DNA from 3 places in the Staphylococcus sp. AS1337 genome. Region 3 is predicted to be linked to each of the others. Evidence: riboswitches for the same ligand, from Rfam matches in the RefSeq annotation. Region 3 holds a riboswitch; each other region holds the start of a gene.
The links. A riboswitch is a leader RNA that binds a small molecule or an ion and turns the genes downstream of it on or off. The one in region 3 is predicted to bind S-adenosylmethionine.

Region 1 (3,218 bases), on a different contig from region 3:
CACCAGCTAGTTTCTCAATATCATTCAAATGAGTCGTATAATTAACAAAAGATAATGAGTTTTCATCTTCGTTTTGATCTAATACAAGAGTTTGTGGTTCTTGTCTATCAAGGTCCAACGTGTTAAACACTTGCTCCATTGTTGGTTGTTCTTTAAATTGTGCGGCACTCACACCATTGTATACGTGACCTTTTAATAATTGTGAGTCAATTATATATAAACCAGTACGCGTAAGCACTAAATGACTAATACGCTGTACATCATTAAATTCATTCTTAGGTAAAAATATATTGGCCATAATGTGCATATCTTCTGGGCGAATTCTTTTCTCATTTACTAATCTTTCTCGAATACCAATAAGTCTCATATCAGTTACATATTCACTTTGATTTTTAGAGAATAATTTCAATGCATCAATTTCTCTATTTTTCGAACTAACTGTAGCATTATATTCTTCTTTTTGCTTTGTTACTGTTTTTTTATTTTCTATTCTTTCTTTTTCTAATTCTTCTTCATGCTCATCGCTTAGTTTTTGTTCTCTGGTTTTGTATTGTTCTTCTACCTTTTGTTGTGCTTTCTTCTTACTTTTCAAAGCAATGATAAATAAAATGAAACAAATTACTGCTACAACAATTGCCACAATTAAACCAATCTCTAATGGTCCAAATGAATTCATAACAAAAAACGCTCCTTTATGTGTTCAGTAACTTAATTATAATAGATAAACGCATAGCATTCGAGAATAAAGTTAAAAAATTTTTTGTTCTAGTTAAGCTTTAACTGTATCTTTTAATAAATTAATTTTATCTAACTTTTCCCATGGTAATAGTACGTCTGTACGACCAAAATGACCATATGCAGCAGTTTGTTTATAAATAGGGTGTTTCAAGTCTAACATTTTAATAATTCCAGCTGGTCTTAAATCAAAATGTTGTCTAACTGCCTCAACCAATTCATTTTCTTTAACTTTTCCTGTACCAAATGTATCTATAGAAATAGAAACAGGCTCAGCTACACCAATTGCATATGCAAGTTGCACTTCACATTTGTCTGCTAATTCAGCAGCAACGATATTTTTTGCTACATAGCGTGCAGCATAAGCAGCAGAACGATCAACTTTAGTTGGGTCTTTACCACTAAAGCATCCCCCACCATGACGTGCATAACCACCATACGTATCAACAATTATTTTACGTCCAGTAAGCCCTGCATCACCTTGTGGTCCACCTATAACGAAACGACCAGTAGGATTAATATAAAATTTAGTGTTCTCATCTAAAAGTGCTTCTGGCACTGTTGGATAAATGACATATTGTTTAATATCATCTTGAATTTGTGCTAATTCGATATCTTCAGCATGTTGTGTTGACACGACAATCGTATCAATTCGATGTGGTTGATCTTGCTCATCATACTCCACAGTTACTTGTACTTTACCATCAGGACGTAAGTAATTTAATATTTCATCTTTACGTACATCTGATAAGCGTTTAGCAAGTTGGTGTGACAAGAAGATTGGTAAAGGCATGTATGTATCCGTTTCATTCGTAGCATAACCGAACATCAAACCTTGGTCTCCCGCTCCTGTAGCTTCGATTTCTTCTTCTGATGCGTCTTCACGATACTCTAAAGCTGTATCGACACCTTGAGCGATATCTGGTGACTGTTCATCAATTGCCGTTAATACTGCCATTGTCTGGCTATCATAACCGTATTTAGCACGCGTGTAGCCTATCTCTTTAATTGTTTCTCTGACCACTTTTGGAATATCAACATATGTTGTTGTTGATATTTCTCCTGAAATTAACGCCATACCAGTAGTCACTGTCGTTTCACAAGCAACACGTGCGTTTGGGTCATCTTTCAATATTTCATCCAATATAGCATCAGATACTTGATCCGCTATTTTATCTGGATGCCCTTCTGTTACCGATTCTGAAGTGAATAATCTTCTATTGTAAGTCATAATTTGCTCCTTTAGTTTTAAATTACGAAAATTCTCTCTCTGTTGAGCTCATTAAAAAAGCCTTCTACACTATCAATAAATAGAGAGAAGGCCCTTATACGTCCATTCGCTCTTATCGTTCAGACGATATTTGTCTGCAAACGGTTTGGCACCTTTCTTCGTATTAAGAAGAGGTTGCTGGGCTTCATTGGGTCCATGTCCCTCCGCCACTCAGGATAAGAGAATCCGTTAAGTCCTATAGTACAGAATCAGCGATATAATGTCAATTTTACATTTATTAATATTTATTTAAAATTCCTTTTAAATTGGTATGGACTATTGATATATATGTGTTATACTCTGTAATTGTAAAGGCTTACAATAACTAAATAGCGTTGGAGGGATTAGTATGGCTGTAGATACATACACTTATACGAACAAAATTGAAAGTATTTTAGACAAAAAATCTTCATTATTTCAATTATCTACAACACAGTTGTATAACAAGATTTTAGATAATGATGAAGGCGAACTTACCGAATTAGGTGCAATTAACGCTAGAACAGGTAAATATACAGGTCGTTCACCAAAAGATAAGTTTATTGTAAATGAGCCATCTTATAGAGATGATATTGACTGGGGTACTATTAACCAACCGATTGAAGAAGAAACATTTTTAAAATTATATGATAAGGTTCTAAACTATTTAGACAAAAAAGATGAACTATATGTATTCAATGGTTATGCCGGTAGTGATCACGACTCACAATTGAAATTAACTGTTGTAAATGAATTGGCGTGGCATAATCTATTTGCTCAAAATATGTTTATACGTCCTAATTCAAAAGAAGAAGCTCAAGAAATCAAACCAAACTTCACAATTATTTCAGCACCGCATTTTAAAGCCGATCCAGAAATTGACGGCATAAACTCAGAAACATTTATCATCATATCATTCAAACATAAAGTTATCCTCATTGGTGGGACTGAGTATGCTGGTGAAATGAAAAAAGGTATTTTCTCCGTAATGAACTATTTACTACCTAAAGATAACATTATGAGCATGCATTGTTCAGCTAACGTTGGAGACAAAGGTGACGTCGCTTTATTCTTCGGCCTTTCTGGTACTGGTAAAACGACACTATCAGCTGACCCAACACGTAAACTTATTGGCGATGATGAACATGGTTGGAATGAAAATGGTATTTTCAACATTGAAGGTGGTTGTTACGCTAAAGCAATTAACCTTTCTTATAAAAAAGAACCTCAAATT
Region 2 (3,218 bases), on a different contig from region 3:
AAATTCTATACCACCTTCACTATCACGAATAGGTCCAATAGGTGCATGCATAAGTGTTGTTACGCCCGATAATACAGTAATCATTAAGTATTTATGCCACATGCCTTGTTCGACATTTGTATGTAGAATAAATTCAGCTTTTGTGCCTGAAAATGCCTGTTCAACATATTTAGCACGATTGCTTTCAGTACCGTTTAATTCCCCAAAAAAGAGTTTATCAAATTGACTGGTTTGAATAATCTCCCCAGTACTATCAAGTGTTGTTTCTATAATGCAGTAGCCACCCATGATTTTATTTTTTCCAAAAGCGTTTTGTAATTTAGGGACATGTGCAACGCCATTAAGTAGTGGAATAATTAAGGTGTTATGATCTATAAATGGTTTTAAATCTTCAATAGCATGATCTAAATGATAAGACTTTGAAGATAATAGCACGATATCAAAAGGTTCGACACGATCATCTTTTGTGATGAGTTGTGGATTAAAATGATAATCGCCTTTTTCACTATGAATGGATAAGCCATTTCGTTCTAGATATGATTTGCGTTTGGGCCGTACTAAAAATGTAACATGCTTGCCAGCCTCAGCTAAGCGACCACCAAAATAACCACCAATTCCGCCAGCACCTAGTACCAATATACGCATCGACAACAACTCCTTAAAATATGTATAGTATATTTAATCTCTATATACCACTTTTCATTTCCTTCTACACATTGAAAATTAAATTATTTAGTTTAAATGTCTAGCTATACTATCTATTTATATTATTGTAAAATGTTTAAAGAAAATAAAAATTGTGCAATATAAAAGTGTATTGTATATAAAACTTTAGGAGGGGCTACAATGTCGTTAAAAAACGCAAAGAAATATCAATGGAAAGATATTAGCGGTAAAGATTTTTTTCTGCCAATCATTTATTTAGCTAGCAATTTTATATTATCAATCATAATTTTGGTCATATTGTTGGCAGTTAATATAAGTTTTGGTGGTAGTTACTTAGATAATGGAATTGATGAGTCGAGCTCTACTGCTTTGTTAATGGAGATTGGCGTTTTTATATTTATCATGATTATATGGATGTTGTTACATAAAAATAGTTATAAAGCTGAGTGGAAAAATGGGTTCAATAATATCAAGAAATATTGGAAACTCATTGTTGTTACATTTATTGTTATGTTTATATTTAAATTAATTTTTCCAGTATTAGTTGATGCATTTGCACCTGAACAATGGAAATTTGAAGAAACACAAAATGACTTATTGGTTCAACAAATGTTTAGTACACCATTTTCAACGATGCTTGCGTTCTTTTCTATTGTAATTATTGCACCGGTTACTGAAGAGTTTCTCTTCCGACACTTGGTAATTGGTGAATTAGGAAAGAAATTGAATTTTATAGTGATGTCAGTATTATCTGTAATTGTTTTTGCATCTCTACACGTAACAGAAGCGCAATCACCATTAGAAATAGTTATGTATCTCGTTATCGCTATAGGTATTGTATACATCTATTTAAAAACACAACGAAGTTTAGCTACTGCTATAGCACTGCATGCATTAAATAACTTTATTGCATATGTAGCAATGGTCCTTCTGTAAAGGTAAATAGCTTTAAGAGATTGTTGTTTCACATGGAACAGGATTGGATTAATAGACGTATTATTTAGAATTTTCTAAAAACTAATTGACTAAACATGAGTATAATGCTAGGATAAAAACATTGCAACTACATATTGATTTACTCTTATCAAGAGAGGTGGAGGGACGTGCCCTATGAAACCCAGCAACCGTCGTTATACGAAATGGTGCTAATTCACAAAAAGTTATCGAACTTTTAAAGATGAGAGAAGGTTTATACTTTCTCTTATAAAATTAAGAGAAAGTATTTTTTATTTAGTTTGAAATTAAAAAATTCATGAGGAGTGAAATAAAGTATGAGGAAATTAATTGTTTTAGGCTCATTATTAATATTAACGAGCGTGCTTGCAGCATGTGGCAATTCAAATGGTAAAGATGGGGACAAAAAAATAACAATTGCAGCTTCACCAGCACCACACGGTGAAGTGTTGAAACATGCGAAAGAAGAAATGAAAAAACAAGGATATGATTTAGAAGTTAAAACAGTTAATGATTATAAAGTACCTAATAAATTATTAGATAAAGGTGATGTAGATGCCAATTTCTTCCAGCATACGCCATACTTAAAAGCAGAAAAGAAAGACCACAATTATGATATAGAAGAAGTTGGAAAAGTATTTACTACGCCTATGGGTGTTTATAGTAAAAAATATAAAGATATTAAAGATATTCCTAAAGGTTCAACAATATACGTTTCTAACAATCCAGCTGAAGAGGGTAGATTCTTATCATTTTTTGTAGATGAAGGATTAATAAAGATTAAAAAAGGTGTTAGTATAGAAGACGCAAAATTTGAAGACATTGTAGAAAATAAAAAAGATTTGAAGTTTAATAATAAACAAGGGGCAGAATTCTTACCTAAGACATATGAAAGTAAGGAAGGCGCTGCAGTTATTATGAATTCAAACTACGCGTTAGATAATGGATTAACGCCACATAAAGATGCTATCATTAGTGAAACTGAGTCATCACCGTTTGCGAATATCGTTGCTGTGAAAAAAGGACATAAAGATGATAAAAAGTATCAAGCACTTATAAAAGTTCTACAATCTAAAGACATGAAAAAATTCATTAAAAAAGAATACGGTAAAGATGTAATTCCGTATGAAAAATAAATTATTATGAACAGATATCAGTAATAAAAAAGGGGTGTAGTTTATGTCTAAACTAGGCATTGTTGGATTAGGAAGAGTAGGTAGTCAAGTTTTAACAGATGTACAATATTTGAATTTATTTTCAGAGATTGTTTTGGTTGATGATAAAGATGAGATTGCAAGTGGAGAAGCTCTTGATCATAATCATTCGCAAGGATTATTTAACACTGCGCATATCAATATTAAAGCTGGAGATTATCAAGATTTAGCAGACGCTGATTTTATTGTGATTGCTGCGAGTGTACCAACAGATAAAAATGATGGTGATCGTACTTTATTAGCGCAAGGCAATCATGACATTATAAAAAATGTTATGAGCCAAGTTGCCGAGGTAACACAAGAAGCAATAATTATTTTGATTTCTAATCCTGTAGATTCGATAGTATACTTTGCTAACCAAGTAAACTATCCATCTAATAAAAT
Region 3 (3,218 bases):
CTATTGGTATTAAATAACACAATGAATATCAACAATTTTCAAATGTTATCTAATCATGTTTATTAACATATAACTCCACTACTCTATTTAGAGCTTAAAAATCATTGCCCAACTTGATGTTGCAATGTATCTTAATTACTTTTTATCTAATCTAGGTAATCTAAAGAAAATTGCTACAAGTCCACAAACGCCTAGTATCATTGGATAAATTGCGTAAGGCACCAATTCAAATGGAGATATAGACGCCACACCTGCAGCAGCAATCAATTGAGGACTATATGGCAGCATTCCTTGGAAACAACTCGCAAACATATCTAAAATACTAGCTGATTTACGCGGATCCACATCATATTCCTCTGAAATATCTTTTGCTAATGGTCCTGCCATTAATATAGAAATAGTATTATTTGCTGTCGATATATCTGCAACACTGACTAAGCCAGCAATACCTAATTCTGCACCACGTTTAGATTTCACTTTACTGCGTACAAAATTTAATAGCCAAGTAATACCACCATTATGTTGAATCAATGCTACTAAACCACCAATGAGCAATGCAATAATCGCTATATCTTCCATACCGATAATACCTTTGGATATAGAACTTAATAAACCTGTCCAACTAAATGAACCGTAGATTAATCCGATAATTGCAGAAAGTACAATGCCACCGATTAATACGATAACTACATTTACACCTATTAATGCTAAAATAAGCACAAATAAGTATGGAATTACTTTAATAAGATCATAATCATAACTTTTATTTGCATCTATATGTGCACCATTTGTTAAAAACCAAAGAACAATAATAGTAAATATCGCGCCAGGCAAAACAATCTTTATGTTCACCTTAAATTTATCACTCATTTTCGTTTTCTGAGTACGTACTGCAGCTATCGTAGTATCAGAAATCATTGATAAGTTATCACCAAACATAGCTCCACCAACAACAGTAGCCATTGTGATAGCTGCCGAAACATCTGTAGCTTGACTTAAACCAAAACCAACTGGTGCTATAGCAGCTACCGTCCCTACAGACGTCCCCATTGATAAAGATACAAACATACATATTATAAATAGTCCGACGATAATTAAATTTTCTGGTATTAATGATAACCCTAAGTTAACCGTCGACTGCACGCCACCCATATCTTCAGTCGTTTGAGAAAAGGCGCCTGCTAATAAGAAAATTAACATCATTAAAATAATATTGGAATGTCCTGCACCTTTTGTAAAAACTTCAACTTTTTTATGAAATGATTCTTTTCTATTTAACGCTAATCCAACAATAGAAGCTACTAATATAGCTACATTCAGTGGCATCGTAGTAAAGTCGCCTGTACTAATACCCACACCTAAGAACATACCAACAAATACGATTAAAGGTATCAAGGCCCATGCGTTACCTTTTTTTGTCTCCTCCATACATAACCAACTTTCCTAAATATTAAAACAGAACCCAACCTTCTGTTATTTGTAAGTCCTAAAAATAAAAAAACTCTTTCTAAATTAAGAAGAAAGAGTAAACTTGATTCATTCTTATCTTCTAGCATGAATTATGCTACTGGATTTGGCACACGCATCATCATGTTGCCGAAGTATCATCGGGCCAGTCCCTACACTTCTCTTGATAAGGTATTATTTTATTTTATTACAGTACAGTATTAATTGTAATTCGTCAAATATGGAATTGGACAGAAAACAATTTAACAAACGATTTCATTATCTAATTCCTTCAACATCTATTATTTCAATAGAGCTTATGTTATTTATTTAATCGCTTTATATTTACTTCATAGGACGTTCGATAGTAAATTTATTACCTAAAGAAGCATAATCATTACCAGCTAAACGAGCTACAGCACTAAGTGCGTCAACGTCTATTTTACTATCTTCAAAATAAACTGATTCATCAATATGAAACATAACTACTTCACCTATAATTAAATCAGATCCTTCTTGAGAGTCACCTAACGGAATAATTCTATCTAACTTACATTCCATTCGAATTTTAGCTTGTTCGATACCAGGTACTGCAACTAATTCAGAGTCAACACAATTAAGACTTGTTCTTTCTAATTCATTTTGGTTACGTGTCAAAGGGGCTGCTGTATGGTTGATTTGCTCGACTGTAGCTTCATCTGTAATATGTACTACAAATGATTCCGTTTCCTCAATATTTAAAGAAGTGTCTTTTCGCTTCCCTTCAGAACGTCCTGTAGAAATCATAATCATTGGAGGTGCACTATTAACAACATTAAAAAAGCTAAACGGCGCTGCATTTAAATGCCCATCTTTATCTTGAGAAGTAACAAATGCGATGGGTCTAGGTATCACACTACCACTTAATAATTTATAATTTTGTTTTTTGGTTAAAGCATCTGCTTTAAATTTTTTCATAAATGATTACCTTACCTTTCAAAAATAAGGAGGTAGGATATCAATGTATCCCTCCCTCCTTATGCTTAGTATCACCGAGACATTGAAACACTATAGTTAAATTAAATTACTGTCTCGTTACTCCATCAATTCTAATCTAATTGAGTACCACCTGTCACGCCATAAACTTGACCTGTAGTATAGCTTGATTCCTCAGCTGCTAAATGTACATACACACCCGAAAGTTCAACCGGTTGCCCTGCTCTACCTAACACTTCTTTTTGGCCAAAAGTCGGAATTTTAGATTGGGGCTGTCCACCAGAAATTTGGAGTGGTGACCAGAATGGTCCTGGTGCTACACAATTTACACGGATTCCCTTGCTACCTAATTCTTCAGATAAGCTCTTGGTAAGTGAAATGATAGCTGCTTTGGAAGCGGCATAATCATGTAAGGTCGGGCTTGGATTATAACCTTGTACAGATGAAGTCAGTGTAATCGTTGCGCCAGGTTCTAAATAATCAATTGCTTTTTGAACTGACCAAAAAATAGGATAAACATTTGTTTCGAATGTCTCAGTAAATGATTCAGTATCAAAGCCTTTAAGGTTGTTTCTATATTGCTGGTGTCCTGCTACAATCGTTACATTATCTAATCCACCAAGTTTGTTATAAGCTGTTTCAACTAAATCATAGTTAAATTGTTCATCGCGTATATCGCCTGGGATTAATACAGCTTTACGTCCTGCTGCTTCAATCACTTGTTGTACTTCTTCAGCGTCCACTTGCTCAGCAGGTAAGTAATTAATCGCCACATCTGCTCCTTCTTTAGCATACGC

Region 1: it holds a riboswitch for S-adenosylmethionine, as region 3 does, so the genes downstream of both, metK (methionine adenosyltransferase) here and ACSUE0_RS11620 (Na+/H+ antiporter NhaC family protein) in region 3, are expected to answer to the same signal.
Region 2: it holds a riboswitch for S-adenosylmethionine, as region 3 does, so the genes downstream of both, ACSUE0_RS06830 (MetQ/NlpA family ABC transporter substrate-binding protein) here and ACSUE0_RS11620 (Na+/H+ antiporter NhaC family protein) in region 3, are expected to answer to the same signal.

The regions. Positions count from the first base shown of each region.
Region 1 is NZ_JBOIHZ010000002.1:12,333-15,550, reverse strand. Features, by position in the region: gene ACSUE0_RS02830 (nuclease-related domain-containing protein) at 1-676, opposite strand, end outside; gene metK (methionine adenosyltransferase) at 770-1,966, opposite strand; SAM riboswitch class I at 2,076-2,188, opposite strand; gene pckA (phosphoenolpyruvate carboxykinase (ATP)) at 2,355-3,218, shown strand, end outside.
Region 2 is NZ_JBOIHZ010000003.1:279,183-282,400, reverse strand. Features, by position in the region: gene panE (2-dehydropantoate 2-reductase) at 1-645, opposite strand, end outside; gene ACSUE0_RS06835 (CPBP family intramembrane glutamic endopeptidase) at 847-1,602, shown strand; SAM riboswitch class I at 1,745-1,850, shown strand; gene ACSUE0_RS06830 (MetQ/NlpA family ABC transporter substrate-binding protein) at 1,938-2,756, shown strand; gene ACSUE0_RS06825 (lactate/malate family dehydrogenase) at 2,800-3,218, shown strand, end outside.
Region 3 is NZ_JBOIHZ010000007.1:127,988-131,205, forward strand. Features, by position in the region: gene ACSUE0_RS11620 (Na+/H+ antiporter NhaC family protein) at 136-1,428, opposite strand; SAM riboswitch class I at 1,540-1,640, opposite strand; gene ACSUE0_RS11625 (flavin reductase family protein) at 1,792-2,403, opposite strand; gene ACSUE0_RS11630 (SDR family oxidoreductase) at 2,535-3,218, opposite strand, start outside.